Linked DNA regions of Sinorhizobium meliloti. The protein of the gene in region 2 interacts with the protein of the main gene of each other region in a pairwise test. Links are inferred from orthologs where the notes say so. Each region holds a gene or a part of one and is shown on either strand. Other genes may lie near its edges.

Evidence for each region.
Region 1: the proteins of ndk (region 2) and JOH52_RS06055 interact in binary tests that used the Escherichia coli proteins (3 or more experiments, as listed by UniProt). The link is inferred for Sinorhizobium meliloti from one-to-one orthologs.
Region 3: the proteins of ndk (region 2) and ung interact in binary tests that used the Escherichia coli proteins (3 or more experiments, as listed by UniProt). The link is inferred for Sinorhizobium meliloti from one-to-one orthologs.

What each region holds. Positions count from the first base shown.
Region 1 is NZ_JAGIOS010000001.1:1,258,829-1,268,442, reverse strand. What follows is about bases 2,389-5,301. They hold JOH52_RS06055 (5-formyltetrahydrofolate cyclo-ligase), read right to left. Parts: upstream 4,223-5,301; coding sequence 3,554-4,222; downstream 2,389-3,553. Other genes in these bases: metB (cystathionine gamma-synthase), read right to left, coding at 4,252-5,301; JOH52_RS06060 (hypothetical protein), read right to left, coding at 2,832-3,464; JOH52_RS06065 (hypothetical protein), read right to left, coding at 2,389-2,835. Outside these bases: JOH52_RS06075 (hypothetical protein), read left to right, coding at 445-1,755; JOH52_RS06070 (hypothetical protein), read right to left, coding at 1,706-2,245; more of JOH52_RS06065, read right to left, coding at 2,242-2,388; more of metB, read right to left, coding at 5,302-5,418; JOH52_RS06045 (LysR family transcriptional regulator), read left to right, coding at 5,619-6,470; JOH52_RS06040 (cupin domain-containing protein), read left to right, coding at 6,546-6,902; JOH52_RS06035 (CBS domain-containing protein), read right to left, coding at 6,951-8,099; JOH52_RS35000 (hypothetical protein), read left to right, coding at 8,381-8,677; bifunctional methylenetetrahydrofolate dehydrogenase/methenyltetrahydrofolate cyclohydrolase FolD, read right to left, coding at 8,771-9,614. UniProt on the Escherichia coli protein: Involved in the removal of 5-formyltetrahydrofolate.
Region 2 is NZ_JAGIOS010000001.1:8,374-17,854, reverse strand. What follows is about bases 3,878-6,657. They hold ndk (nucleoside-diphosphate kinase), read left to right. Parts: upstream 3,878-4,946; coding sequence 4,947-5,369; downstream 5,370-6,657. Other genes in these bases: JOH52_RS00060 (branched-chain amino acid ABC transporter permease), read left to right, coding at 6,550-6,657; JOH52_RS00065 (CGNR zinc finger domain-containing protein), read right to left, coding at 5,922-6,482; JOH52_RS00070 (hypothetical protein), read right to left, coding at 5,422-5,925; JOH52_RS00080 (glutathione S-transferase family protein), read left to right, coding at 4,155-4,844; JOH52_RS00085 (DinB family protein), read right to left, coding at 3,878-4,019. Also shown: JOH52_RS00100 (ABC-F family ATP-binding cassette domain-containing protein), read right to left, coding at 1-84; JOH52_RS00095 (hypothetical protein), read left to right, coding at 395-676; JOH52_RS00090 (AMP-binding protein), read left to right, coding at 909-3,566; more of JOH52_RS00085, read right to left, coding at 3,507-3,877; more of JOH52_RS00060, read left to right, coding at 6,658-7,446; JOH52_RS00055 (molybdenum cofactor biosynthesis protein MoaE), read right to left, coding at 7,579-8,046; moaD (molybdopterin converting factor subunit 1), read right to left, coding at 8,051-8,311; pgsA (CDP-diacylglycerol--glycerol-3-phosphate 3-phosphatidyltransferase), read right to left, coding at 8,308-8,895; excinuclease ABC subunit UvrC, read right to left, coding at 9,130-9,481. UniProt on the Escherichia coli protein: Major role in the synthesis of nucleoside triphosphates other than ATP. The ATP gamma phosphate is transferred to the NDP beta phosphate via a ping-pong mechanism, using a phosphorylated active-site intermediate.
Region 3 is NZ_JAGIOS010000001.1:1,760,164-1,769,862, reverse strand. Bases 2,266-5,263 are described here. They hold ung (uracil-DNA glycosylase), read right to left. Parts: upstream 4,129-5,263; coding sequence 3,403-4,128; downstream 2,266-3,402. Other genes in these bases: modA (molybdate ABC transporter substrate-binding protein), read left to right, coding at 4,331-5,116; cobF (precorrin-6A synthase (deacetylating)), read right to left, coding at 2,511-3,281; cobG (precorrin-3B synthase), read right to left, coding at 2,266-2,385. Also shown: JOH52_RS08280 (precorrin-2 C(20)-methyltransferase), read right to left, coding at 1-386; JOH52_RS08275 (precorrin-8X methylmutase), read right to left, coding at 383-1,015; more of cobG, read right to left, coding at 1,018-2,265; modB (molybdate ABC transporter permease subunit), read left to right, coding at 5,295-5,987; modC (molybdenum ABC transporter ATP-binding protein), read left to right, coding at 5,984-7,057; JOH52_RS08240 (winged helix-turn-helix domain-containing protein), read right to left, coding at 7,070-7,465; JOH52_RS08235 (NAD(P)/FAD-dependent oxidoreductase), read left to right, coding at 7,636-8,973; JOH52_RS35885 (hypothetical protein), read right to left, coding at 8,995-9,117; JOH52_RS08230 (3-methyl-2-oxobutanoate dehydrogenase (2-methylpropanoyl-transferring) subunit alpha), read left to right, coding at 9,297-9,699. UniProt on the Escherichia coli protein: Excises uracil residues from the DNA which can arise as a result of misincorporation of dUMP residues by DNA polymerase or due to deamination of cytosine.

The DNA.
Region 1 (9,614 bases), 1.3 Mb from region 2 along the record:
TAAACAAACCGAATATCTTCTCTCACAAGCCGGACAAACTCGGCGAGATTTTGCTTCGCAAAACTCGCGAGATTTTGGCTCGCAAAACTCAGACGAGATTTTGCTTCGCAAAACTCGGATAAGATTTTGCTTCGCAAAACTCGGATAACGCGGGGTGGAGCAGCCCGGTAGCTCGTCAGGCTCATAACCTGAAGGCCGCAGGTTCAAATCCTGCCCCCGCAACCAAACATACACACATATACACGCCAAAAGGCCCGCAGCAGCGGGCCTTTTGGCGTTTGGGGCAAACCTAGCGACAGAGCGGGTGCGCCACGAACAGTGCTGCCTGCAGCGGAATAATATGGCGCCGCTACTCAATGCGTCCGTACCGCAGCGCGCGCGGACTGCAATTTTCCATCTATTTGCCCGGTTGAGAGCCCGGAAGGTTATGGTTAGGTTCGGGGCATGGGGATGCTCAGGGACATCGGCGGACTGCTGGCATTGACAGCGCGCCTTCTTGCACGTTTCTGGCCGCAGCTTCTGCTCGCCGCAACGCTGGGATATATCGCGCGTGTCCTGCTCCTCGAGGCGGCGGTCGGGGTCGGCCTGAAAGTTCCCCTTGGCGGAATGGTAACGCTGTCGCTTGTAGTCCTCGTCAAGCTGCTGGTCGTCATTGTGATGTTCGCGATCCTGCGTCCGGGCCTGCCGGCCCTCGCGGCCTTACGCGGCGCGGCGCCAAGTACTGGCGTGACGAAGACGGAACGGCTGTCGAATCGCCTTCTGGTGATTACCTCCGCAGCCATCTTGCCGTTCTTCGCCTATTACGCCGCGTGGGGATTCCTTGGCGACACGGTGCGCGAGTATTCGCGTCTCGCCCTGGATCGGGTGGCACTGGGAGAACGGTTACAGATTTTCGAGCTCCTGCGCTCGCGCAGCCTGGTCGCGGCGATCCTCGCCTGCTGGCTCGTGCGATGGCTTGCCAAGCGCGCCAACGGGCGCCTGCAGTCCCCGTGGCTGCGTTTCGTGATCGTGGCGGCGGACGCGAGCTGGATCTTCATCGGACTCTATGCGCTGGATAGATGGAAGGACGACTTCATAGGCTGGATCGGCGCGGGCGCGTTTCTCGATATGGTGAAAGCCGGCATCGTCGGATTTTCCATGGAAGCACACGCGGCAGCGGCCGGCACTGCGGTGGAGTTCCAGGAGCCTGGGCTCGCCGCGCAGGCGCAGGAGCTGTTCTTCTACGCCCTTCTGCCGCTCGTCTGGCTTGTCATGGCTGCCATCGTCTATGGCTACGACCTTTCGGCAAAACCCGTCGCCGCTCCCCCGCCGCCTGCTCGCGCCACCACGCTGCGCAAATGGCTGGCCGATTTCGCCGCCCACTTCCTCGGAGGCTACCGGACCCGCTACCGGCCGGTCTGGGCCTGCCTGCGCACGGTGCTCGGCGCCGGCCTCGGGACGTTGCTCGCCTTCGTCGTGCTTTACCGCGCCACCGGCTGGCTCCCCGCCTGGGCGTGGTACGGCGCAACCCGTCATCTCGGGCCGCACGATCTCGAAACCTGGCAGCGGATAGGCGACGTCCTGGCCGTTGTCGTCGGCAGCCCGACCGAACTCGACGGCGGAATCCTTTTCGCTCCGGTGCGGATCGCCCTGCTGGCCGCCATGCTGGAATACGCAGTGTCCCGATCCGGCGAACCCGGCGGCGCGCAGGCTTATGGTAACCGCGCTATTTCAAGAGAATCGGCGGCGAGCCAGTCAGGGCAAGTGACAGGGTGAACCCGTCCGCCTGCCGCGGCACGAGAAAGAGTTCAACCACGCGAAGCGGCGCATCGCCGGCCTCGCCGATCGTCAGCGTCGTGCATTGCGGCCTGTCGGCAACCTCGGGATCGGCCTCGCGTAAAAGTCGGCCGGGCAGCGGCAGCGGGTCCCAGCGGCGGCCAGCGCCATCCGTCAGCGAGAGCGCGCAGGGCAAGGCCTGCTGCAAGACATCCGCTGCCTCAACCGAGAGGTCGATTTCCGCCAGCATGAGGCTGGTATCCGGCAAGGTTCCCGGCAGGCGGCGCAGCGATATGAGCCGCCAGCTGCCGCCGGCGCCTTGCCCGCTTCCGTCGTGCTCGACGGTCAAAGGTGGTTCCATGCGCCGTTGCAGCCAGGCGGCGAATTCGCCACGGGACCCGACGAGGACCGCGAGCGGCACGGCGGCGAGCAGCGATACGAGGCTGATCCAGTAGCTCTTTCTCTCCCGTGACGAAGCCGGTACGCTCATTGATGAAACTCCAGCGACCAGGGCATGATGCGGCCGCCGCGTGCAAGGGTGAGAGACTCGTACCTGTTTTCCGGCGGCACGCTGTCCATGGCTATCTCCACCTGCTCGGACAGGGGAGTTACCGCGGTCTCGGCGACCAGCAGTGTACCGCCCTCGATCTGGTCTTCGGGAAGCTCGAACACAAGCAGCACCGGGCGCGGAATGCCGGGCTCCAGGCGCTCGGAACCCAACAGGCCGAGCGTACTGCCGATGCGCGTGCTCATGGCGAAGCGCAGACCGGAAGGGCCGCGCCATGCAGCCGAGGTCAGCGACACCGATCGGTCCTGCGCCTTCGCCGCCGCTTCGACGACGAGCCATTTTCCGGAGGTGGTGTAGGTGCGCGGCTCGCCGAACTGCGGAGCCACCAGTTGGCCGGCGAGATGCACCTTGGCGACCCCGAAGACGAAGCGTTCTGTCTGCGCCGGCTTTCCCTGCGCGGCGGGCACCGCCACGGGCGACAGGATTTCGCTGTAGGATGGCGTCGAGTGCTGCATGCCGTAGAGCGCCGCCGCCGCCAGGAGCAGGGCGAGGATATTTGCGAAGGTCGTCATTGCCTTGCCCTCGCCGCTTCCTGCGTGACAGTCAGGGACACTATCGCCACGGGATCACGGTCGAACCAGTTTGAGGCGCCATAGAGATTGTCGCGTTTCTTGTAGACCTGGCTCCCGATCAGCAGTTTCAACTCACGCGGCGGCATCTCCCCCGCCGGCCATTCCCATACGGCAGTCAACCTCTCCGGCATGCCCGGGTGCAGGCTGGGGCCGAACGCCTTGTCCCGCGTCAGATAGAAGTTGGGGGAGGCAAGTTTCGCCTCCAGGCCGGCAAAGGTGAGCAGTTTCGCCGGCAGGTAGGCGGTCGACGCCGAGCGGTTGCCGGCCTCGAAATCGACAAGCAGGAAAGTTTGCGGCTCGGGCGGCCTCCTGCCGGAAGGTGGGGAATCGCTCACGCGGGCTCCGGCGATCGTCACATGCCATCGCCCGGTATCGACCGTTTCGCCCGGCACGGCGGCGCGCAGGGGTTCGGGATTGGCGGCGCGATAGATCGCCGCTCCGTAGGAGATCGCACTGGCCGCCAGACTGCCGATGCTGGCGGCGGCCAGCGCAATGAGCCGCTGCCGGTAGCTCCGTCGTTGCTCGTCCATCGCGACACCCGATTCGCAGCCGTTCACAAATCGACCCAAGTCCGCGGAGAACCTAAAGCAATTTTCGCCAAGGCGCCACGTTCTCGCAATTCGATGGCCGCAGCGCCATATCGGAATTCAAGACGCGCTCAGCAACGATCGGTGGTCGACTCGGTCACCACGACATCCATCCGGATGTCATGCGCCTGAGGATAAATGGTCCTTATCCTCGACTGTGCGAAACCAACGCCCAGCACGCGGCGCGTCGCCGCCATTGTCGCCAGTGTCCGGTCGTAATAGCCCCCGCCATAACCGAGCCGGTAGCACGACGGATCAAAACCCACCACCGGGGCGACGACTATATCGGGGGTGCATGAAACGAGCCTGGCCGGGACGGGTATGTTCCAGATCCCGCGAATGAGTTTGTCGCCCGGTCGCCAGATGCGAAACTCCAGAGGCCTCCCTTTTTCGACCACCACCGGAAGCGCACATTGGCCGCCGTCATCGGCTATTTGCCGCATCAGCGGTCTGAGATCGGGCTCACCGCGAAACGGCCAGTAGACGCTGACCACACGGCCGCGCACATGTCCGATTTCGGCAAGTAGGCGGCTGACGATCTCAGCTTCGCAAGCGGCCCGAAGGTCGGGAGATATGGCCAGGCGTTGGGCGATGAGGCGAGCACGTTCGCTTGTCCGCCACCGCCTGACATCGGCACAGATCGACCGGTCGGAAGACAGGCCCGCATAGGCCGGGTCGAGTTCGTGCATCAAGCAGGGTGGCGACGCAAAGGTCGGCGGAGTATCTTCGTCGATGTCCATTCCCGTTTACCTCCTCGATCGATCTTCGCTCAACAGGCGCCCAATCCAAGTTCAAGCCCCTCCATAAGATCGTCAATATGTTCGAGCCCGATCGAAAGTCTGAGCAGTTCGTCGCGAATACCCGCGCGCTCTCTGGCTTCAGGACCCATGTCGAGATGGGTCATGGTGGCCGGATGAGCCACGAGACTTTCGACCCCTCCGAGCGACTCGGCCAGCGTGAAGCAGCGAATATGTGCCAGGAATCGCCGAACGGCTGGAACGCCCCCTTCGAGTTCGAAGCTCATCATGGCGCCGAAGCCGCGCTGCTGCCGTCTTGCGACTTCGTGGTCTGCGTGATCCGGAAGTCCCGCATAGTGGACGTGGCGGACCGCAGGGTGGGCGTCGAGATACTCTGCGATCGTCATGGCACTGCGTTCTTGGCTGGACATTCGCGCAAACAACGTTCTCAGCCCGCGCAAAGTCAACCAGGCATCGAAAGGTGCCGCGACTGCCCCGGTAACGTTGGCCCAGCGCTTGAGATCATGCGCCTCCTGCGGCTCGGCAGCGATCACCGCACCGGCGATGACGTCCGAATGTCCGTTCAGGAATTTGGTCGCCGAGTGAATGGCGTAATCGGCTCCGAGAGAAAGGGGTTGCTGGAGAGCGGGGGACAGAAACGTGTTGTCGACGGCTACGGCGGAGCCTGCCGCCTTGGCGAGCGTGGACAATCGGGCAATGTCGGTGACGCGCATCAGAGGATTGCTGGGGCTCTCGATGAGGACGAGGGCCGGAGCGTCCGACAATGCGGCCTCGAATCCGCCGAAATCCCTCTGGTCGGTAAGCCGGAATGTGAGGTGCCCCAGATCGGCACGCGCCTTCAGCAGTCGCAATGTGCCGCCATAGCAATCATGCGGTGCCAGCACGAGATGGTTTCGTCTCAAGCGCCCTAGCAGGAGGTCGAGCGCGGCCATGCCGCTCGGCGTGACAACCGCGTCGGCACCTCCCTCGAGCTTCGCAAGTGCTTGCGCCAGCAAGTCACGGGTCGGATTTCCAGAGCGGCCGTAGTCGTAGGCGCGCGGCGTGTCGAAACCGGCGAACTCGTAGGTGCTTGACAAGTATAGCGGCGGCACCACGGAGCCGAATGCCGGGTCGGTCGCGACCCCGTGGGCTGCGGCCGTGGTTTCGGCTCTGTCAGATCTGGATTTTCGCTCGAGCATCGGCAGTAGGTCCCTTGATGGCATCAAATCAGCGTGGCTGGTCGGGATCAGCCGAGGCATGCGGACCAGGATGGCAAGCGTGAAATCTGCTGACAAACGAATTGAATTGCTGGTTAACCGCAAATATTCTGCACTTATTTTATGAGGCGTGCCGCCGGCAGGCAGGGCCGACGCGGCGACGCCATTTGCGCGGGGCGAAGATGGACATCAGCATTGCGCGTACGTTCCTCGAGGTGGTCAAGACGGGAAGCTTCGTGAATGCCGCTGCCAATCTGAACATCTCCCAGACGGCAGTGAGTGCGCGAATTCGCGTACTCGAGGAACAACTCGATCGGCCGATGTTCGTTCGGAACAAGGCCGGTGCCAGGCTGACCCCCGCCGGAGAGCAGTTTTTCCGTTTTGCAACGAGCCTAGTGCAAGTATGGGAGGCGGCGCGAACCACGGTCGCTTTGCCCCCGGGACGCGAGGCCATGGTGACGATCGGTGCTGAGCTCAGCCTGTGGAATCCGCTGTTGAAGCATTGGCTTTTGTGGATGCGCCGCGAATGCGCCAGCGTCGCCATTCGAACGACGATAGACAGATCGGAGCGGCTGATGGAACTCGTGCAGGACGGTTCACTTGACGCGGCGGTCCTTTATGGAGCGCCAAATCGTCCAGGCACGCTTACGGAGCTGCTTTTCGAAGAAAAGCTCGTTCTCGTTCGCACTACAGCTTTGTCGCAGCCGCCCGGACCGGAAGACCTCGTTGGCATCGATTGGGGAGAGGATTTTGCCGGCAGCTATAGGGCGGCCTTTCCGGGCGGCCGGAATCCGGTGGTAGCGATCAGTTATGGGCCGCTTGCTCTCGATTACATTCTGGAAGTCGGCGGATCCGGATATTTTCGGCAGGGCTTCGTTCGGCCCTATCTTGTGGACGGCCGCCTCGAGCTCGTTCCCAACAGTCCGGAATTTGCCTACCCCGCTTATCTCGTTTCTTCCGCAAAGGCGGATCGGTCTATGCTGGATCGCATTCGGGCAGGATTGAGGGCCGCCGCATCCAGTGCCGGCGTCTGAAGGGGGCGGAGAACTCGCGTTGCATCAAGTCACCTTCACCGATAGTTGCGGGCGAACAGCCGAAAGGATATCGCGATGAGATCAATCAATATTTCCGAGAAGCTGGCTCTGTTTTCGAGCCATTGGGACCCGCACGTCGTGTCCGATTACAACGACAACGATGTCATGGTCGTCAAATTTAAGGGGGAATACCCATTTCACAAGCATGAGACCACGGACGATTTCTTCTACGTCCTCGAGGGCGAAATGATCATGGATATCGAAGGAAAACCCTCTCAGGTGGTCAAAGCTGGCGAGCTGTTTGTGGTTCCGAAAGGCGTTGTACACCGTCCCCGAGCAGAGACAGAGGTCAAGGTTCTTCTCATAGAGCCAAAGGGGGAACCCAATTCGGGTGACTCGGACCGGGAACCCGCGCCGAAACCACGCATCTAGCGCGCCCGGATGACCTGGTTCTGCATATAATATTCTTTGGCCGGGGCTTCAGATGCCCTGCCCGTTGCCCTGCATTATTTCGGACAGACCATTATGCGAGAGACTTTTGGCCAAAGTCGCGAGCAGGTCGGTCTGGGATATGATGCCCACGACCTTGCCGTCGTCGTCAAGAATGACGACGGCGTGTGTCGCCCCGTCCGTGAGGCGGGGAAGCAGGCCGATCGCCGGGTCGGATGGCCTGGCGGTAGCCGCCGCGCTTATCGGCAATTTGCTGCCGGGCTCTTTGCCGGCGAGCTCCCGCAGGCCCACCGTACCCTGAAGCTTCTCGTTTTCGTCAAGCACGGGAAGTGTACGAATGTCGTGCTTCAACAACAGGTATCGAGCATGGTCAGGGGTTGTGTCGCCGGGCACGGTTACGACGTCGCGGGACATGATGTCGGCACAGGTCAACTCTCCCCTCTGCCGGATGAGGGCCTGCAGTTCGACTTCCCTCAAGAGGGCATCGATGTCTTCGCGGCTGACATCGAGTGTTTCATTCAACCGCGCTATTGCCGAGTCTATGTCCTCGGAATTGAAGCCGACACGAAGCGCAGGTGGAGGATCCGCCGTCGCATGTGTATTCACCGGCGCAACTCCGGGTCGATGAGGATATTGGCGGCGGGCCAGCCGATGAAACACCATGCCCAATCCGACGAGGATCAAGGAGTTGATCGCAACGGGTATGAACGGGAACCAGAAACCCGAGCGTGCGACCGCGGCTCCACCGATTACGGCGGTCAGCGCGGCGGCGCCTCCTGGCGGGTGAAGCGATCGCGTCAGCGACATCGCAAGAATCGCCAGAGCGACTGCGAGGCCGATGGCAAGCATCTGGTCCGCCACGATATAGGTCACGGAGACGCCGATCAGGGCGGAAATCGTGTTCCCGCCGATGATCGACCAAGGCTGCGCAAGCGGACTGGCCGGCACGGCGAAGAGCAAAACCGCGGAGGCACCGATGGGCGCGACGATCAGCGGCAGTTGGGGGTCGTCCCCGAAAACGAACCCGCAGACCAGGCCGGTGACACAAATCCCGATCAACGCCCCGATACAGCCGATCAAGCGCTCTTTGAGCGTTGCACCCGCCAGAATTGGCGAGAACAGCTTGAATCTCGGCAAACGGCCGGACTTTCGATCGTGTGGCGGAGGGGGGACAATCATTTGCGGGCGTCGGATGCAGTTGCTTATTTTTCGAAGCTTATGTGCCTATAAAAAGGGCGAGGCAATAGCACGGACGGATTTCTGTGTGGTTCCCGCGACATTTCGGAAATCGGCCAGTGTGAGCGGGCGCGATGACGCGGACAGAGGAGAAGTGCCTCGGCGTAGCGATCGCCGTGGCATCGCGTGCTAATCGTTCGTTGCTGTAGTCCATTCCTGCCGGGGCTGGAAGTTGGCATGAAAACTGCTTCCGTAACACGACCACAGTCGGGTACGGGTGCAACTTGGATTTCTTCGGCTTCTCCTCCTCCGTGCTGATTTGGCTCGCTTTAGGCTTGAGCGGTCCCGCGTTTCTCGCGGCTTTTCGCGCTGACCCCTATAACTGGCAATCCGCCGCCGAGACGACTGTCGGAGCCGCGGTTTTCGTCGGAGCGTTGGGTCTGTACCTCTCTGCCGGAAGCGTTCTTGCTGCAGCGGTCGCCTCCCTCGCGGCCCTTGCAATCGCCCCTCTGTTTCGCGTGAAGAGGCAGCGGTTGCCGATGCTGGCCGTTTCGATTCTCTGCCTGGGCATCTATCTGTAAAGCATTCCGGCCCAAGGTCGTTGCGACGTTTAGCGATGATCGGGAAGTCGTATTTGGATAATTGCGACGACGCCTGCAGCGACCCCACGGCTCTCAGCCGGATATCAGCTTCGAGAGCCGTTCGGACACCTTCAGGCCGGATGCTCTGTGAGCTGCAATCACGCTGTTGGCCATCAACATGGCGATGGTCATCGGTCCGACGCCGCCCGGAACCGGCGTAATAGCCGATGCGAATGGTGCGCACTCCGCGAAAGCGACGTCGCCGACCAGCCTCGTCCTGTTCTCCCCCTTCTCAGGTGCGGGAACACGGTTGATCCCGACATCGATGACGGTGGCGCCCGTCTTCAACCAGTTCGCCTTGACCATTTCGGGCCGGCCGACGGCGGCGATCACGATATCGGCGTTGCGGCAGATCGAGGCCAGATCGCTGGTGCGGGAATGGGCGATCGTCACCGTCGCATTGGCATTCAGCAGCAGCTGCGCCATCGGTTTGCCGAAGAGATTGGAACGACCGATGACCAGCGCATTCAGGCCGGAAAGGTCGCGGCCGTGCACGCGGCGCACAAAGACCATCGCGCCTGCCGGGGTGCAGGAGATCAGGCCGCTCTCCAGGTCGCCGGTTGCGAGCTTTCCGGCATTGGCAACATGCAGGCCGTCGACGTCCTTTTCGGGCCGGATCGACTGAATGATGGCATCTGCGTCCAGGTGCTCCGGCAAAGGCAGCTGCACGAGAATTCCATGGATGCCGTCATCAGCGTTCAGTTGATGCACCAGGCCCGCAAGCTCCTGCTGTGTCGTTTCCTTCGGCAGCGTGTGCTGGACCGAAAAGAAGCCGCACTCCTTGGCCATGCGGCTTTTTGCGCCGACATAGGCATGACTTGCGGGATCGTCGCCGACGATAATGACGGAAAGTCCGGTTTTCCTGCCTGTCTGCTCC
Region 2 (9,481 bases):
CGTGCCCGCCGGAAGCGTCACGGAAGCGTTATCGATGAGCAGACGGCCCGCAATGCGGGCGGAGAGGCCGGATATCTGGATCATCCGGGCCTTTTGCCCGGACTTTTTCGGGAAGGCAAGAGGCTCGCGCCACTGCTGCCGCGATCGCTCGAATAAGGATGCCGAGGGCATTTTCAAGTGAGGATTGTTATGGATTCATGGACAACGTGTTCCGATAATCAATACTTCCCATCCTCATGATGAGGCCCCACATCTTCGAACGGAGAGCACGAGAATGCTCTTCTGACCCTTTGATCGGACCGGGCGCCATCGGCGAGGCCACCGCGTCCGGAATGGTGCCGATCAAAACGGTCGCGACGAAACCTTCGTTCAAGCGAACGACCGATCAGGAGTGATGATCATGAGGAACGCAACCCATACTGCTCTCGCCGCCACCCTCGTTGCCACAGCCGTTCTTGGCGGTGCATCCGCAGCCTTTGCCGGCGGCAGCTATTATCAGGGTGTCAGCGACAAGCCGCTCTACACCGAACGCGCAGCGCGAGCCGGTGACCAGACGGCCGTTCGCCGTGCTGACGGCTCCCTCGACCGTACGTCCACCGGTTCCGTCGGCTATGCTCCGCAGCCGAAGGTCGTTTCCGGCGGTGAAGGCGAATACTACCAGGGCCTCAGCCGCTAAGCCGCAGCTGACGAGTCACGGAGCAGGCGCGGCCTCCCACGCGCCTCTTTGCTCCGCCCGAACGAAAGGCCCGGTTTCCCCGAACCGGGCCTTTCGTGCCCCGGATGGCCTTTTGAAACGGCGTACTCCCGTGCGAAAATCGGTTTCGCACAAAGTCCTGTATTCGCTTCGGCTTTATACTTGACGATCAAAGTCAGCAATAATATGCCGCCTTGCTAAAATGGAGGTGGTTTTGGGCGGCTCAGGCGAACTTTCGGTGTCTCCGTTCGGTGTTGCAAGTCTGGCTGCGCGGGGCGACCGGCCGGCGCTGCTTTTGCGCGGCGGGCGGATCGTGAGTTACCGCGAACTTGCCGAGCGCATCGACCGGCTCGCTTCTCGGTGGCGCGGCGATCGCGGACTGGTCACAATCGAGGCCGACCTTTCCGAACACGCTGTCGTCGCTTATCTCGCGGCACTCGAGGCGGGCCACGCGGTCGCCCTGTGCGGCACCGCTTCCATGCTCCGGGACCGCGAGGTCTTCAGACCGGAATATTGCTACCGCCGCTTTGACGGCCGTTGGCGCATGGAGCGGCTGGAGGGAGACGCGATCGCGCCGCATCCCGAACTTGCCGTCCTGCTCTCGACGTCCGGCAGCACCGGGCATGGAAAATGGGTGCGGCTGTCGCACATGAATATCCAGTCCAATGCACGATCGATCGCGGAATATCTCGGCTTGACGGCAGCGGACCGAGGCTGCCTCATCCTGCCGCTCCACTATTCCTACGGGCTTTCCGTCCTTAACGCCCACCTCGCCGTGGGCGCGAGCGTCTATATGCCGGGCTGTTCCATCCTCGACGAGGGCTTCCTCGATGAACTTGCGCAAAGCGCCAGCTCCAATTTCGCTGGCGTCCCTTATTCCTACGACCTTCTGGAAAAGGCTGGGTTCCGGGCGCGGGATTTTCCGGCGCTGCGCTTCATGACTGTTGCCGGCGGACGTTTGGCGCCGGAACTCGTGCGCCGCTACAATGAGCATCTCTCCGCGCGCAATGCGCGCCTTTTCGTGATGTACGGCCAGACAGAGGCAACGGCTCGCATGGCCTATATGCCGCCGGACCGTCTCCGGGGCAGGGAAGACCGGATTGGCATTGCGATCCCGGGCGGGAGCCTGACGATCGAGGATAACGATGGAAGGATAATCTCCAGCGCCGATCAGCCCGGCGAGCTTGTCTATCGCGGGCCGAATGTGATGATGGGCTACGCGTCGTCACGCGCCGATCTCGCGCGGGGGGCCGAGTTGTCGGAATTGCGGACCGGCGATCTGGCCGTAAGAGACGCGGACGGCGTCTTCCGGATCGTCGGACGAACAAAGCGGATATCGAAGATTGCCGGCCTGCGAATCGGTCACGACGCTCTGGAGGCGGCACTGGAGCAGCACGGCGTCGCCGCCGCCGTCGTCGGCAACGACACCGAAATCCACGCCTACTATGTGGGAAGCGGCGATCCGGATGAAGTTCGCCGCCTGCTCGTCGAGGCGAGTGGCTTGACCTTGATGCATGTAGGGGCTTCCCGCCTGGACAAGTTGCCGCGATTGACATCCGGCAAGATCGATTACCCGGCCCTTCGCATGCGGCCGGCCGCGGCGACGTGCGGCAGTTCGGAAGAGGGGGACGTCGAGGCGCTTTTTGCCCAGCTCTTCTATCCGAAGAAGGTTCGACCGGAGGACAGCTTTCTATCGCTTGGTGGCGATTCGCTCCGTTTCGTCCAGCTTTCGATCGGCCTTGAGAAGAGGCTCGGAGAACTGCCGGAGGGCTGGGAAAAAATGCCGGTCGGCGCACTCGCCGCCCATAACGGCCGCGAGCGCAAGAGCCGCCGGATCGGTGCGGATTTCCTGATCCGGGCGCTGGCGATCCTGCTGGTCGTTGTCCACCACGAGACGCTTTGGCCGATTCCGGGGGGATCGGCCGCCATGGTCATTCTCGCCGGCTTCGGTCTTGCGCGATTCCAGAGCGGAGCACTGCTCTCCGGCGCGATAGACAAGCTGCTGCGGCCGCTCGCCCAGATACTCGTCCCCTACTATCTGATCGTGGCGGGCTACGCGCTCGCCTGGGGCGACGTGCCCTGGGCTTCGGTCTTTCTCGTCGGGAATTTCGGCATCGCAGATCCCGGGCTCCACGGCATGGTGCCCTATCTCTACTGGTTCATCGAAGCCTATTGTCAGATGCTGCTGGTGTTTGGCGCACTGTTTGCCGTTCCGTTCGTCCGGCGCGCCGCGGCCAAGAGACCCCTTGCCGTGGGCATGGCGCTGTTCGCCGCGGCCTTCGCTGCGCGGATGGCGTTTCCGCTTCTCATCGATATCGGCAACCGCCAGATATTCACCCTTCCATGGATCTTCTACATGGCGGTGCTCGGCTGGTGTGCGGCAATTGCCGAAACGTGGAAAGAGCGCTCGATGGTGATGCTGGCAGGGACAGGCGTATTCCTGTTCCTCGGGCTCTATGAGGGCGTCTGGATCGGGACGAAAGTCAAATATCTGCTGCAGATCGCCGTTCTGGCCGCGCTGCTCTTCCTGCCGCGCATTCGCATGCCGCAATGGGGTAGGCGGCTGATCCTGCCGCTTTCCGCAGCGGGCTTCCACATCTACATCCTGCACCGTTTCGTGCCGGAGTTGCTGTTGCTGCCGATCCGGCCGTTGCTCTCGCCGTTCGCCTTTGCCCTCTGCTCCATCCTGGGCGGCATCGCGCTCGGGATTGCCGCCTGGCTCGGACAGCGTCGCCTCATCGCGTGGCTCGCCGGGACCCGAGACAGGCGCATCTCGCTTGCCCCGGTGGGCCGGCTCGAGCCTGGACTCGCCTCAGTCGGCCCACTTCTTGCCCTCGGTCCGCAGGAAGGAAACCAGGTCCAGCGTCAGTGAGGGGTGCTTAAGCGCGGTCAAGGTCGCATGCGCCTGGCCACGATGATGGGTCTGATGGTTGAAGAAGTGAGCGAGCGTCCGTGCGAGCCGTTCCGTGACCTCGACCGGATTGGTGAGCGGAGAATAGGTGAAGTGCCCCGCAAGACGCTCCTCGTCGAGGCTGTCGATCCAGGCGATGATTCGCTCGTCCTCGGCCACCCGCGCCGCCGTCAGACCGTTGAGATCTTCGTGCAGGATGGCGTCGAGCCGCGACGGCGCCTCGCCCTCTTTCGTAAACCGCTTCATCCAGATCCGGTCCGCCACGAGGATATGGTTCAGCGTCCCGTGCAGCGAGCCGAAGAACGCTCCCTTGTCTTCCCGGTATTCCGAATCCGATAGTTCCGAGACGGCGGCGTAGACACGCCGGTTCGCCCAGCGATTGTAATCGGCAAACATCCGGTAATGGTCGAGCATCGGCAATCTCCTTGTGTGGTCGGCAACCTATCGCGAATTCGTATTCCGGTGGCAAATGCCACTCATGAAATTTAATGATTGATCCGCAAGCGATGCTCCCCTTATGTCGCCCGGTAGCGAAGTACAGGAGCCTGAATGACCCGCAAACTCTACGCACTCTCCGGAACCGACACGAGCCGCCCCTTTTCGCCGCATGTGTGGAAGACGAAGCTGTCGCTCGCCCACAAGGGCCTAACCTTCGACATCGCGCCGGTCGGCTTCACCGAGATTCCGAGGCTGGAGCAGGGGGCGACCAAGATCGTTCCGCTGCTGCGCGACGGAGAGAAGCTCGTCAGCGACAGCTTCGATATCGCTCTCTATCTCGAAGAGGCCTATCCCGATCGTCCGCCCCTGTTGTCCGGCGAAGGCGGCAAGGCCATGGCGCGCTTCGTCGAGGGCTGGTCGCAAACGACATTGCATCCGGCGATCGGGCGTATCGCGATCATGGACATTCATGACAGCCTCGACCCGATCGACCGGGCTTATTTCCGGGCGAGCCGCGAGGAGCGCTTCGGAAGGCCGCTGGAGGCGGTCGCCGAGGCCGGGCGAGGAGACCTCGAAACCTTCTCGGCGAAGCTCGAACCGATCCGCCACATGCTGAAGTTTCAGCCGTTCCTCGGCGGCGACAGGCCGCTCTTTGCCGATTATATCGTCTTCGGCGCGCTGCAATGGGCACGCATCGTTTCGCCACATCGCCTGCTTGCCGCAGGCGACGTCGTCACCGACTGGTTCGAGCGTTGCCTTGACCTTCACGATGGCCTGGGCCGCAGCGTGACAGCAGCGTGAAACTACGGCACGAGGGGGCGAATCATCGCCGCGCCCCCTTGTTTTGCGCGGAATTGGCGGCTAATGAACCGCCACTTCTCAAGAGCAAGGGAAATTGAGCCAATGGCGATTGAACGTACCTTTTCGATGATCAAGCCGGATGCGACGAAGCGCAATCTGACCGGCGCCATCACCAAGATGCTGGAGGATGCCGGGCTTCGCGTCGTCGCCTCGAAGCGCGTCTGGATGAGCCGCCGCGAAGCCGAAGGCTTCTATGCCGTGCACAAGGAGCGCCCGTTCTTCGGCGAGCTCGTCGAATTCATGTCCTCGGGTCCGACCGTGGTTCAGGTTCTCGAAGGCGAAAACGCCATTGCCAAGAACCGTGAAGTCATGGGCGCTACCAACCCGGCCAACGCTGCCGAGGGCACGATCCGCAAGGTCCACGCTCTTTCGATCGGCGAAAACTCGGTTCACGGTTCCGATGCCCCGGAAACGGCTGCCGAGGAAATCGCCTACTGGTTCTCCGGCACCGAGATCGTCGGCTAATCGGTAAACCAGCAAAGTGATTTTCAAGCCGGGGCGGCGACGCTCCGGCTTTTTACGTCGGACAGGTGGCGGTCTCGAAGCGCGCCGGCGCCTTGCCGTCCTTGAAGACCTCCGGGTTCTTGTCGTAGGCCGGACCTTCGACAAGGGGCTTCGCCGGCATCACGTCCTGATCGATGTCCGAAACGACAGTCGTCTCCAGCCTCTGAAGCGATGTCCCGTCCGGTCCTTTGACCTCGATGGTCACGGCATAGGGTCTCTGCTTCTTCACGCAGGTGATGTCCGGACTTTCCAGCACCACCTTGTTCAGCTTCGGGAAAAGCTTCCGTTCAAGCGTCAGCGGATTGCCGCCGGCAGGGTTTTCGAAGGTTGCGACGACAGTGCTTCCATCCGGAACCGGCTCCGTCTTGTTGAGTGTGACCATATAGGTCGCATAGGCCAGCCGATAGTTGAACACGAACATCTTGCCGGTCAGTTCGAGCGGATCCCTGCCGCTTTCGCGTTGACAGCCGGCAGCGACCGCTGCGGCGAGCAGAGCGGATATCATGGCGCTCTTCATGGCTTCGGTTCCTCCCTGCTGCGGCGATAATGGCGCCTGGCCTTCGTCCGGTTGCCGCAAACCGCCATGTCGCACCACGTCCTGCTCCGGTTGCGGCTGCGGTCGAGAAACAGCCACGCGCAGTTGGGGCAGATTTTCAGGCGTTCCCTCTCCGGTCCGGCAATGAGGCCAAGTGCCGAATGCGCCGTGGCCACATCGAGCGGCGTGCCTTTGCGCGTGTCTGCGGGTTGACGCAGGACGGTGGCGATCGCCTCGAGCAGGTCGGCCAGGAGATCCGGCCGGTCCTCAGTCCTCACCAGGGCGCGGAAATGGCGGTCCGTCGCCTCGCGCAATCCGATGAATGCATTTCGGCGCTCTGATTTTGCCGGGACGAGCGTGCCGAAACGGTTCCGTTCGGCGCCGTAGAGATTTGCGGCCTCGGCGAAGGTGTCGATCGCGGCCGGGTCGTCGAAGCGATCGATCCTGCGCTCCGCATCGAAGCGCATGACCACGGAATTGGCGACGTCCAGTGCGAGCGCGCCGCCGGAGAATCGATGTGCGGTCCAGGTGAAGCTCATGCGAAAATCCTAACTGGTAAAAGCCATTTTACCAGTTATAGTACGCTTGTCACCACGCGGATGTGCCATGGCCTATTTTCTGCAGCAGATCGCCAATGCCGTACCCGTGGCCGCGCTTTATGCGGCGCTCGCCTTCGGATACGCGATCGCCTTTGCTGTCACACGGCGGGCGGACCTGACCTATGGCGCGCTCTTCGCCTTTGCCGGGCAAATCTTCGTGCTCTTCGCGGATGTCGGCTGGAACCGGCTGTGGCTGGTACTGCCGGCGGCGCTCGGGCTCGGGGCGACAGCGGCGCTCGCATTCGGGCTAGGTGCCGGTCTTATTGCCGGCCGCTACGTCATGCGGCCCCTGGCTTTTTCCTCCGCCAATGCCGTGGTCGTCGCCTCGCTCGGAAGCCTGCTGGTGCTGATGGAAACGGCCCGGCTCGCCTCCGACACCAGAAGCCTCTGGCTGCCGCCCTTCCTGAACGACGTGGTGGTGTTCTGGCCGAACCCTGCCTTTCCGGTCGCGCTGACGGTCGTGCAGCTCGTCAACACCGCGCTCATGATGGCCCTTGTCGCCGGCGGCCATTGGCTGTTGACCCGTTCCTATGCAGGCCGCTACTGGCGCGCCGTTTCCGAGGATCGCAAGGCCGCCGCGCTTTGCGGCATCGATCCGGGAGCGGTCTATATCGCCGCCTATGGCGTGGCGTCGCTGATCGCTGCGTTCTGCGGGATTCTCGCTGCTTCCTATTACGGCAACATGGATTTCGGCACCGGGCTGACCTTCGGGGTCAAGGTCCTGTTCATCGCCGCCATCGGCGGGCAGACTTCGCCGTTATTCGCGGCACTGGGCGCAGCCGGCATCGGCCTCATGGAGACGGTGTGGAGCGCCTATGGACCCATCCTCTGGCGGGACTTCGCCATATTCGGCTTTCTGGTGATCGTGCTCGTGGTCACGCGCCGGGAAAAGATCATTCCCTGATCAGAGCGGGAAGAGGAAAAGTGTGCGCGGTTTTCCGCCCGCATCGCGCGTCTCAACTTCTTGGAATCTATCACGCTCATGTTTTTAGGTCGACCCGACCTAAAAACATCGTGATTCAGGCGGCGTGAGAGATCAGCGGCGCGTCCAGCGATCGCGTGCCGCGTCGTCCGCATCCTTCGCGCTGACCCAATCGCCTGCGCTGCCGTCGGCGTGATGTTCCTTCTTCCAGAAGGGGGCCGAGGTCTTCAGGAAATCCATGATGAAATTCGCGCCATCGAATGCCGCCTGCCGGTGCGGCGAGGCGGTCACCACCAGGACGATATTCGCTCCCGGCTCCATGCGGCCGAAGCGATGGATGGCGGTTGCAGCCTGCAGGCCGAAGCGCTCGACCGCTTCGTGGCATATCCGTTCGATCTCCGCCTCTGCCATGCCGGGATAATGCTCGAGCTCGAGCGCACTGAGGGCTCCGGCCTCGTCCCGGCACAGCCCCGAAAACGTGACCACCGCACCGATGTCAGTCCGCGCACGGCAAAGCGCCGAGACTTCGGCGGCGATGTCGAAGTCGTCGCGCTGGACGCGCACGGTGACGGGGGCGGCCATGGCTTCAGCCGCCCGTCATCGGCGGGAAGAGGGCGATCTCTCGGGCGCCGGCGATCGGCTCGCCGTGCTCCACATGTTCCTGGTTGATCGCCGCGCGGATGACGTTCGCGTGCTCGAAAACCGCGGCATATTCCTCACCGCGGGTCTTCAGATGGCCCAGCAGGTCGGCGATCGTGACGACATTCTCCGGCAGGTCCAGTGTTTCTTCAGGCCTGCCGATGCGCTCGCGAACCCAGGAGAAATAGACGAGGTTTACCGTGCTCATTCGTTGACCACATGTTTCAGGCCGGCGCGGAAATAGTCGTAGCCGGTATAGAGTGTGATGGCCGCGGCGATCCACAGCAGCAGGATACCGGCTTCCGTCACATAGGGCACGATCTTGTCGCCGGCGGGACCGGCGAGCAGGAAGGCGATCGCGACCATCTGGATCGTCGTCTTCCATTTGGCAACCCGCGTCACCGGAACGCTGACCTTGAGGGCTGCAAGATATTCGCGGAGGCCGGAAACCAGTATCTCGCGGCAGAGGATGATGATGGCAGCCCAGATCGACCAGCCGGCGATCGTTCCGTCGGCGGCCACGAGCAGCAGGATCGAGGCGACCAGCAGCTTGTCCGCGATCGGGTCGAGCATGCGGCCGATATTCGAGGTCTGCTTCCATATGCGGGCGAGATAGCCGTCGAAGAAGTCCGTGATCGAAGCCGCGACAAAGAGGATGAGCGCGGTCCAGCGCGCAAAATCCGAGCTGTGAAGCCGGCCTTCGATGAAGAAGCAGAAGACGATCAGCGGCACGATGAGGATGCGGAAATAGGTCAGCAGATTTGGGATGCTATAGGCTATGGGCGTTGGCATGGATTCGGTTTCTCTGGACACGACAGTCCTCATTTCCCGCCATCTGGGGTCTCGGCGCGATCGATTCTAGTGGTCGAAGCGGGATGCGGGCGGAAACGCCGAACGCCTTTCCTCATCCCCTCCGGGTTCAGCTGTACAGAATGACTTTGCGACCATAAGGTCAACAGATCATTGCGTGACGCCTGTCATATTTGGCGGATTTCGCCTGAACGCAGGCTGAACCGCGCCGCCCCGTCATTTGGCGGCGTCTTCGTGGAAATGCTCGTAGACGATACGGGCGACCGTTTCGGAAATGCCGTTTACCGACATCAGGTCGTTGATGCCGGCGCGGGAGACGGCTTTGGCGGTTCCGAAATGGGTGAGGAGCGCGCGTTTGCGCGTCGGGCCGATTCCGGCGATCTCGTCGAGCGGATTCTTGACCATTTCCTTTTTCCGGCGAGCCCGGTGCGAGCCGATCGCGAAACGGTGCGCTTCGTCGCGCAGACGCTGGATGAAGTAGAGGACGGGGTCGCGCGGCGGCAGAGTGAAGCTTTCCCGGCCTTCGGCGAAGAAACGCTCGCGCCCGGCGTCGCGGTCGACGCCCTTG
Region 3 (9,699 bases), 1.8 Mb from region 2 along the record:
CGGCCGGCAAGCCGCACATGGAGGTGCATGTAGGAGCCGTAGAAAAGCGGATCGCCCTCGCTCAGCACCGCGACTGTCCGTCCGGCGAGAAGATGCGCGGCGACGGCCTCGGCCGAGGCGTCGTAGAAGTCGGTGATCTGGCGCTTATAGGCGTCATGATCCTTGTCGATCTCAGTCGTCACCGGGTAGTAGAGCGGCAATTCGGTCATGCCCGGCTTCAAAAGACCTTCGACCACCGCGCGGCCGTTGCCGTTGCGTCCGGCCTTGGCGAAATAGGCGACGACATCCGCTTCGCCGAGCGCCCGGACCGCCTTTACGGTCAGGAGTTCAGGATCGCCGGGACCCGTTCCGACGCCGATAAGCCGGCCTGATTCCACGCCGCTCACAGGCCCGGCCTCGCGAGAGAATTCAGTGCGGCGGCGGTCATCGCGCTGCCGCCGAGGCGGCCACGTACGATCGCAAAGGGAACGCCATAGGAATTTTCGGCGAGCGCGTCCTTCGATTCGGCCGCACCGACGAAACCGACCGGCATTCCGAGGATCGCCGCCGGCTTCGGGGCGCCGTCGCGCAGCATCTCGAGCAGATAGAACAGTGCGGTCGGCGCATTGCCGATCGCAACGACGGAGCCAGCCATCCGCTCACCCCAGAGCTTCAACGCCGCGGCGGAACGCGTATTGCCGATCTCGGTCGCAATCTCCGCGGTGCGCGGATCGCGGAGCGTGCAGATCACCTCGTTTCCGGCGGGCAGCCGGGCGCGGGTCACACCATGGGCGACCATTTCGGCGTCGCAGAGAATCGGCGCGCCGTCTTTCAGCGCCGCGCGCGCGGCGGAGACGAAGCCGGGCGAGAACACAAATTGGCGCACCGCCTCGACCGAGCCGCAGGCATGCACCATGCGTATGGCGAGATCGGCTTCCTCCTCCGAAAATCCGGAAAGGTCGGCTTCCGCGCGGATGATCGCGAAGGAACGCTCATAGATGGCGTTGCCATCGCGGATGTAATCGTAATCAGGCATTTCTATCCCTGTTCAAACGCGGCGGCGATGCGCGCGGTCCCGAGCCGTGTAAGACAGGACAGCGCCGATTCGCCAGCGTCTTTGTTTTCCCGCACGAGCGCGTTCAGCGCGCCGAACGCAGATCCTATTCCGTTTTCATCCCTGTAGGCACTCGGCGCGACGGAAGCAGTGCCATTTACGACAAGCGCATATCCTGATGGCGCACCGACGAGCGTCAGCGGCGACGCCGTGGGGCTGGCGCAACCCTTGGGACAGCCGGAGAGATGCACCGTCGCCGAACCGTCGAGGAGGTCCGGCGCAGCTTCCAGCAACAGCCTCGCCATCGCCTTTGTGTCCATCCGCGCCGAGGCGCAGGCGAGGCCCGCGCAGGTGGCTATGTGATTGCGCGGATCGCCGGAGGCGACCAGAAAGCCGTGCGCAGAGGCGAGCCGTTGCGCAACGGCCGCCGTTTCGCCCGAAAGACCGAGGACGAACAGACCGTGCGGGGGTGCCAAGCGTATCTCGTTTGCGCCGAGTTCCTCCGCCTGCCGGAGGAATGCGACGAGACTACCCGCATCGGTTTGCGCGAAGGCCAGCCCGATGCCAAGCACGGTGCCGGCGCCGCCGAAGTGGTGGATGCCCGCCGGTGGCGGCGAAAAAACGGGACCGTCCACGCGCGGCAGGGCATCGCCGGCAGCCGCGCGCTGCCGAAGAAGATCGGCATCGAGCTCGCGGGCGCGGGAAGCGGGACCGCGCGCAGTGAGATCTCCCAGGATTTCGAGAACCATCGGGACGATATCTTTCGATTCCAGGAGCGCGACGGGCTTTGCCGAACGCGCCGTCCCGCCGAGCGAAAACAGCCATCGCACGCCGCCCTCATGCGCGAGCGCAGAGACACGCAGGTCGGCGGTCAGGCTTCCCAGGTGGAAGCGGCCGCCTCCATCCACGACGATCGAAAGTTTCGGCGCAAGCCTGAGCGCCTCACCCGCGCCGGAGATCGCCACGCGCAGCGCGCGGGCGAGCGGGCGAGGATCGGCGATTTCGTCCGGGTCGAATCCGGCAAGCGGCGGCGTCTCGATCGCGACCCCTTCGGCAATGGCTATCTCCGCCGCCCCTATCGCTTCGGCGAGCGCCGGAACGCTTTCCGGCGTCAGGCCGCGTATCTGCAGGTTGCCGCGTGCGGTGACCTCAATGACCCCGCTGCCGCATCTCGCAGCCGCACCGGCAATCGCCCTCATCTCCGCCGGCGTCAGACCGTCGCCCGCCGGTCGCAGCCGCACGAGCAGGCCGTCCCCGGTCTGCATCGGCGCCGCCAGCGAGGGACAGCTCCCGCGGCGCATCGATGTGCCGGTCGCAGATCGGTCGGCTCGTGGAGCGGCGCAGCTTGTCATTCGTCTTCGGTGATCCTTCGGTGTCTCGGAGCCGTCACGGCAGGACTGATCGATCGAGCCTATATCACAGGCGGGCGCGTCGAGAGAGATCAAAGATCGGCGGCCAAGAGCACGGCAATGCCCGTTTACTCTTCGAAATCGGCGCCCTTGCGCAGCAGATAGATATCCATGATCCAGCCCATCCGCTCGCGCGCCGCGGCCCGCGCTTCGAGAATCTGCTCTTTCACCTCGGCGAGGCGCCCTGCAATGACGATCTCGTCGGGCGTGCCGAGATAGGCGCCCCAATAAATCTCGGCGTCCGGATCCTCGATCTTCCGGAACGCCTGCTCGCCGTCGAGCATGACGACGGCCGTCTCGTTCCTGTGCGGAAAACTTTCGGCGAGCCGCCGGCCGGTGGTGATTTCCACCGGCTTGCCGACGAGGTTCAACGGGATGCGATGGCTGGCACAGAGCGCCTGCAGGCTGGTAATGCCCGGAATGACGTCGTAGCCGAAGGTGACCCGGCCGCGCGTCTTCACGCGTTCGACGATGCGGATCGTGCTGTCATAAAGCATCGGATCGCCCCAGACGAGGAAGGCGCCGGTCTGCCCTTCCGCAAGCTCGCTCTCCAGCAGCGCCTCGTAGGCGGCGGCAATGCCCGCATGCCAGTCGTCCACGCTTTCCACGTAGCTGCGGCCTTCGGTGCGGCGGACGGGCACGGCGAATTCGACGGTGCGGCTGCCGGCCCGCGTCACGTAACGGGCGCATATCCCGCGGCGCAGCTCGGCGAGCTCGGTCTTCTTCTCCCCTTTGGTCGGGATGAAGAGCACATCAGCCCGGTTCAGCGCATTGATCGCCTGAACCGTCATGTGCTCGGGGTTGCCCGCACCGATACCGATGATCAGGATGTGTCGCATGCCGTCTCCCATCGCGCCACCCGCATAGCCGGGCCAGTCCTACCCGCATAGTCGGGCAGTCTTTGACGGATCGCCGCGGCGGGTGCAAGGCCCATTCGCGACGGCAAACGCTACGGCCGCGTCAGCAGTTCGGCGCCATCTGCCGCTCGACGGCCAAGGGGGGATCTTCCGGCAACCGCCAATCGATCGGATCCAACCCCTTGGACGTTAAAAACGCGTTCGCCTTGGAGAAATGCCGGCATCCGAAGAACCCCGCATGGGCCGATAAGGGTGACGGATGCGGTGCGGTGAGCACGAGGTGACGCGAACGATCGACAAAAGCGGCCTTGCGTTGTGCGTAAGAGCCCCAGAGCATGAAGACGACGGGCTGCGCCTGCTCGTTGACCGCCCGGATTACGGCGTCGGTGAAGCGCTCCCAGCCCCTGCCCTGGTGCGAGGCCGCGCGGCCACGCTCGACGGTCAGCACGCTGTTCAGAAGCAGCACGCCCTGGCGCGCCCAGCTTTCGAGGAAGCCGTGGCGCGCCGGCGGAATACCCAGGTCTTCCTGCAATTCCTTGTAGATGTTGACGAGTGAAGGGGGCGTGCGCACGCCCGGACGAACGCTGAAGCAGAGCCCATGCGCCTGCCCGTCGCCATGATAGGGATCCTGGCCGAGGATGACGACGCGTACCCTGTCGAGCGGGGTCAGATCGAGCGCACGGAAATATTCGACGCCCCTCGGAAAAATCTGCCGACCCTGCTGCTTCTCCTCCAGCAGGAACCGCTTGAGCTCGGCCATGTAACCGTGGCGGAATTCCCCGCCCAGAACGGCTTTCCAGCTTTCTTCCAGCCTGATCGTCGCGTCCATGTGGATCGTCCACCTCCTTGGGTCCCATTCCGGAATTTAGACGCCTGGGCGCCTATCGCAAGCGCTCGCGTAGTCTCCGCCCCATCGGTTCACCGATTTTGATTACGGCGCAACGGCCGCATTGTATTTCTACGAATATAGCGGTAACCAAAATACCGAAGCGTTATATCTTGGGAAATATCACGAACGGGGAGACTTGGGTGTGACAACGAGAAGAGACTGGCTCAAGGCCATATCACTGGCGCTCGGCGTGGTCCTGGCGGGAACGGCCTTTGCACCGGCCCAGGCGGCGGAGAAGGTCACCGTGTTCGCAGCGGCGAGCCTCAAGAATGCGCTCGATGCGATCAACGGCGAATGGCTCAAGCAGACCGGCAAGGAAGCGATCGTGTCCTATGCGGCGAGTTCGGCGCTGGCGAAACAGATCGAGCAGGGCGCGCCCGCCGATGTGTTCATCTCGGCCGATCTTGCCTGGATGGATTATCTCGCCGACAAGAAGCTGATCAAGGCCGACACGCGCTCCAACCTGCTCGGCAATCGCATCGTCCTCGTCTCCGGCAAGTCGGACGCCCCGGCTGTCGAGATCGAGCCGGGTCTCGACCTCGCCGGTCTTCTCGGCGACGGGCGATTGGCCATGGGAGCCGTGGATTCCGTCCCCGCCGGCAAGTATGGCAAGGCCGCGCTGGAAAAGCTTGGGCTGTGGCCGAACGTTGCCGGAAAGGTCGCCGGCGCCGAAAGCGTCCGCGCCGCCCTCCTCCTCGTGTCGCGTGGCGAGGCGCCCTACGGCATCGTCTACCGAACCGACGCCGCAGCCGATGCCAATGTGAAAGTGGTCGGCACCTTCCCCGAGGACAGCCACCCGCCAATCATCTACCCGGTCGCGATCACCGCGGACAGCAGGAATGCCGATGCCGCCGCCTACCTCGAATTCGTCCGCTCGCCGGAGGCGGCGGCGCTTTTCCAGGCCGAGGGCTTCACGGTTCTGGAATAGAAACTGGAGCGGGACGAGGAAAAGTGTGTGCGGTTTTCCGCCCGCATCCCGCGTCTCAATTTCTTGGAATCGATCACGCTCATGTTTTCAGGCCGACTCGACCTGAAAAAATGAACGTGATCTAGCGAATGATTGCACGACACGGCGCGTCAGGAACGGGAGTACGAGCTTGGACTGGATGGCATTGAGCGACGCGGAGTGGACGGCCGTCCGCCTGAGCCTGCGGGTCGCCACCGTAGCGATGCTTGCGAGCCTCCCGCCTGCGCTCCTCGTCTCGATGATACTTGCGCGCGGCCGCTTCTGGGGCAAGTCGCTCCTGAACGGCCTCGTCCATATGCCGCTGATCCTCCCGCCGGTAGTCACGGGCTTCGCTCTGCTGCTCCTTTTCGGCCGGCGCGGACCGGTCGGTGCATTTCTCGCGGAGAACTTCGGCCTGGTCTTTTCCTTCCGCTGGACGGGAGCGGCGCTCGCCTGCGCGGTAATGGGCTTCCCCTTCATGGTCCGCAGCATCCGGCTGTCGATCGAAGCAGTCGACCGCAAGCTCGAAGAGGCGGCGGGTACCCTCGGCGCGAGCCCCGCCTGGATCTTCCTGACGGTCACCTTGCCCCTGATCCTCCCCGGCATTCTCGCCGGCATGGTCCTTTCCTTCGCCAAGGCCATGGGCGAATTCGGCGCGACCATCACCTTCGTCTCCAATATTCCCGGCGAGACGCAGACGCTTTCCGCCGCGATCTATACCTTCACACAGGTGCCGGGCGGCGACGCCGGCGCGATGCGCCTTGCCGTGATCTCGGTCGTCATTTCGATGGCGGCGCTGATGCTTTCGGAAGCCATGGCTTCAGCAGCGGCGCGGCGGACGGTGGCGGCATGAGGCTCGAGGTCGAAGCGCGCCTTCGTCTCGGCTCCTTCGCGATCGACGCCGCCTTCGGCTCGGAGGGCGGGGTGACCGCTCTTTTCGGCCGCTCCGGCTCCGGCAAGACCTCGCTTGTCAACATCATCGCCGGCCTCCTCCGGCCCGATCAGGGCCGCGTCGTGCTCGACGGCGACACGATCGCCGACAGTGAGCGCCGGCTTTTCACCCCCGTCCACCGCCGCCGCTTTGCCTATGTGTTCCAGGAAGCCCGCCTCTTTCCGCATCTGAGCGTCCGCGGAAATCTTGCCTATGGCCGCTGGTTCGCAGGCGCGGCGCGGTCAGGGCCCGAATTCGGCAGGATCGTCGAAATGCTCGGCATCGGCCATTTGCTCGATCGCATGCCCTCGAAGCTCTCGGGCGGCGAGCGGCAGCGCGTCGCCATCGGCCGGGCGCTGCTCGCTTTCCCCCGCCTGCTCTTGATGGACGAGCCGCTCGCCGCGCTCGACGACGCCAGAAAGGCCGAAATCCTGCCCTATCTGGAGCGGCTGCGCGACGAGACGCGGATTCCGATCGTCTATGTCAGTCATTCGGTGGCTGAAGTGGCGCGGCTGGCGGAGCGCGTCGTCGTCATGGAAAACGGCCGGGTCAAGGCCTCCGGCAAAACGGCGGCCGTTCTGAACGAGCCGTTCCCGACATCCGGCCCCGGCCGGCGAGAAGCCGGCGCGTTGATCGAGGGCATCGTCGACAGTCATGACGAAGGCCACGAGCTGACTGTGGTACGCGCCGGAGACTGCCTGATCCGCGTGCCGCATCTCGTCGCCGAGCCCGGGCAGAGACTTCGCCTCTACATCGCGGCGCGCGACGTCATGCTGGCGACCCGCCGCCCGGAAGGCATCAGCGCCCTCAACGTGCTTCCGGGAACGATCGTCGGCCTCTCTTCGCCGCGGCAAGGAAGCATCGACGTGCGCGTAGACTGCGGCGGCAACGTCATTGCCGCGCGAGTCACGACCCTTTCCCGCGATGCGCTCGACCTGCGGCCGGGGAAGCAGGTGCACGCCGTCGTCAAGACCGTCGCGCTCGATTATTAGAGAAGCGAATGGTTAGAACGGCTTTCCAGCTGGCTCCTCTTGCGGAGCACCATTGCAGTCGCGCATGGCGTCCAGCCAATCGAGATCGTCCGCAATCGCCGCCTGTGCCTTGGCCTCCATCGCCCGGAAGCGCTCGATCAGCATCTCGCCGAAAGCGGTGAGGACGGCGCCGCCGCCCTGCTTGCCGCCACGCTGGGAGTCGACCGCCGGCTCCTTGAACATACGGTTCAAGGCGTCGACCAGTAGCCAGGCACGCCGGTAAGACATATCCATGGCCCGCCCGGCAGCGGAAATGGAGCCGGTCTCGCGGATGTGTTCCAAAAGCATGATCTTGCCGCGCCCGAGACGGTCGTCCGGCGGGAAGTCGATGCGGAGGATCGGGCGGAGGTCGGCTTCGGTGTCGCGCATGGAGCGAACATAAAGCCTCGCGCAGGAGACGGGAAGGCGCGACCGCTCAAAGACCATGCGGGAACTTCGGGCATGCGGGAACTGTGCATCGCCGCCCGAAACCGGCCGGGCAGGCTTGATCGAAGCCGACATTGGATGCAGCGATAGAAACAGCTGAACAAACCCAAGAGATGACCATGCCCGGCCCCGCTCTCGACCTCGTTGAAACCGATCCTTCGCTGCCCGGCAGTGCCGACGTCGTCATCATCGGCGGCGGTATCATCGGAGTGAGCACGGCGCTCTTTCTCGCCGAGCGCGGCGTGGAGGTCGTCCTCTGCGAGAAGGGCGTTCTCGGCGGCGAGCAATCGAGCCGCAACTGGGGCTGGGTTCGCGTCATGGGCCGCGATCGGCGCGAGATTCCCCTGGCGATGGAGGCGCTGAAAATCTGGGACACGCTCGATGCGCGTGTCGGCGGCGAGACCGGATTTCGCCGGAGCGGCATTCTCTATATTTCCGAAACGGAGCAGGACGTCGCCAACCGCGATGCCTGGCTCGCGATCGCGAAGCCGCATGGCGTCGACAGCCGCCAGCTCACCGCCGACGAGACCCGGGAGCGCATGGCCGGAGCGGCGATCCGCTACAAAGGCGCGCTCTATACGCCGAGCGATGGCCGAGCCGAGCCGCAGAAAGCGGTGCCCGCAATCGCGGCCGGAGCACGCCGCGCCGGCGCACGCATCGTGACCGGCTGTGCGGTGCGGGGGATCGAGAAGAGTGCGGGTCGGGTAAGCGCCGTCGTCACCGAAAAGGGCCGCATCGAAACGTCAACGGTGGTGCTTGCTGGCGGCGCCTGGTCGCGGCTCTTCTGCAAGGGCCTCGGCATTCGGCTGCCGCAGCTGAAGGTGCGCAACACCGTGCTCAGGACCGCTCCGGTCGAGGGCGGCCCGGACGGCGCAGGCGCAACGGCGACTTACGCCTATCGCAAACGCATCGACGGCGGCTACACGATCGCCACCGCGGGTGCCAATCTGCATCCGCTTGTGCCGGACACATTCGCATTCTTCCGCGATTTTCGCGCGGCGAGACGGGCCGAGGGCGAAGCCGTGCAGGCAGGCTTGAGCGCCCAGAGCTGGCGCGAGCTTTTCGAAATCGCATCCGTGCCCCTCGATCGGCCTGGCGCCTTCGAGCGCCACCGCATCCTCGATCCGCGGCCTGATCCGAAATCCGTGCTCATGGCATTCGAGGAAGCAAAAAAGGCCCTTCCGAAGCTCCGTACCGTCGAGCCGGTGCAGATCTGGGCCGGCCTGATCGATGTCACGCCGGACGTCGTGCCGGTCATTTCGCTCGCGCAAGAGCTGCCGGGCCTCGTTATCGCCACCGGCTTCTCCGGTCACGGCTTCGGCATCGGCCCCGGTGCCGGACATCTCGTCGCCGATCTCGTCACCGGAAACCCGCCGATCGTCGATCCCTCCGCGTTCCGCCTTTCTCGCTTTGCCGATGGCAGCCCGATAGAGATCGCGCCACCGGTCTGAGGGGCCGGTCGCCCGCCGGTCTCACGAAAGAAAATTACCCGCCACCAGCACCGGCATGGGCGTGCCAACGCGTGCCGCATGCGTGCCGGCACGAATCTGTCTTTCTTCGCGCAGCAGCCGGGCGCGGCGGCGAAAGCCCTTCATCTGGCCCCTGACTCGTGGCAGTCTGTGCCCATATCCTGTCGGGAGAACGGGAGGCCGTAGCGGCATGGCAGGCGGGGCGGAGGAACCCCGGACCCAGCCGGAACCGCCAGGCGGCGGCACCGTTCTTCCGGGGTATCGAGTTGCGCGACGCGCAATCCGGAAGGGAGGCCGGAACCCGCATGGATGAATTCAGCCGCTTGAGCCTGCATGTCCCCGAACCGGCCGTCCGGCCGGGCGATCTGCCCGATTTTTCCAACGTGAAGATACCAAAGGCGGGTTCTGTACCCCGGCCGGACGTCGATGTGGACCCCGAGGAGATCCGCGACCTCGCCTATTCGATCATTCGGGTGCTCAACCGCGAGGGCGAGGCAGTCGGCCCCTGGGCCGGCTTTCTTTCCGATGAGGAACTGCTGACGGGTCTCAGGCACATGATGCTGCTGCGCGCCTTCGACGCGCGCATGCTGATGGCGCAGCGTCAGGGCAAGACGTCCTTCTACATGCAGCATCTCGGCGAGGAGGCGGTGAGCTGCGCCTTCCGCAAGGCGCTTCGCAAGGGCGACATGAATTTTCCGACCTACCGCC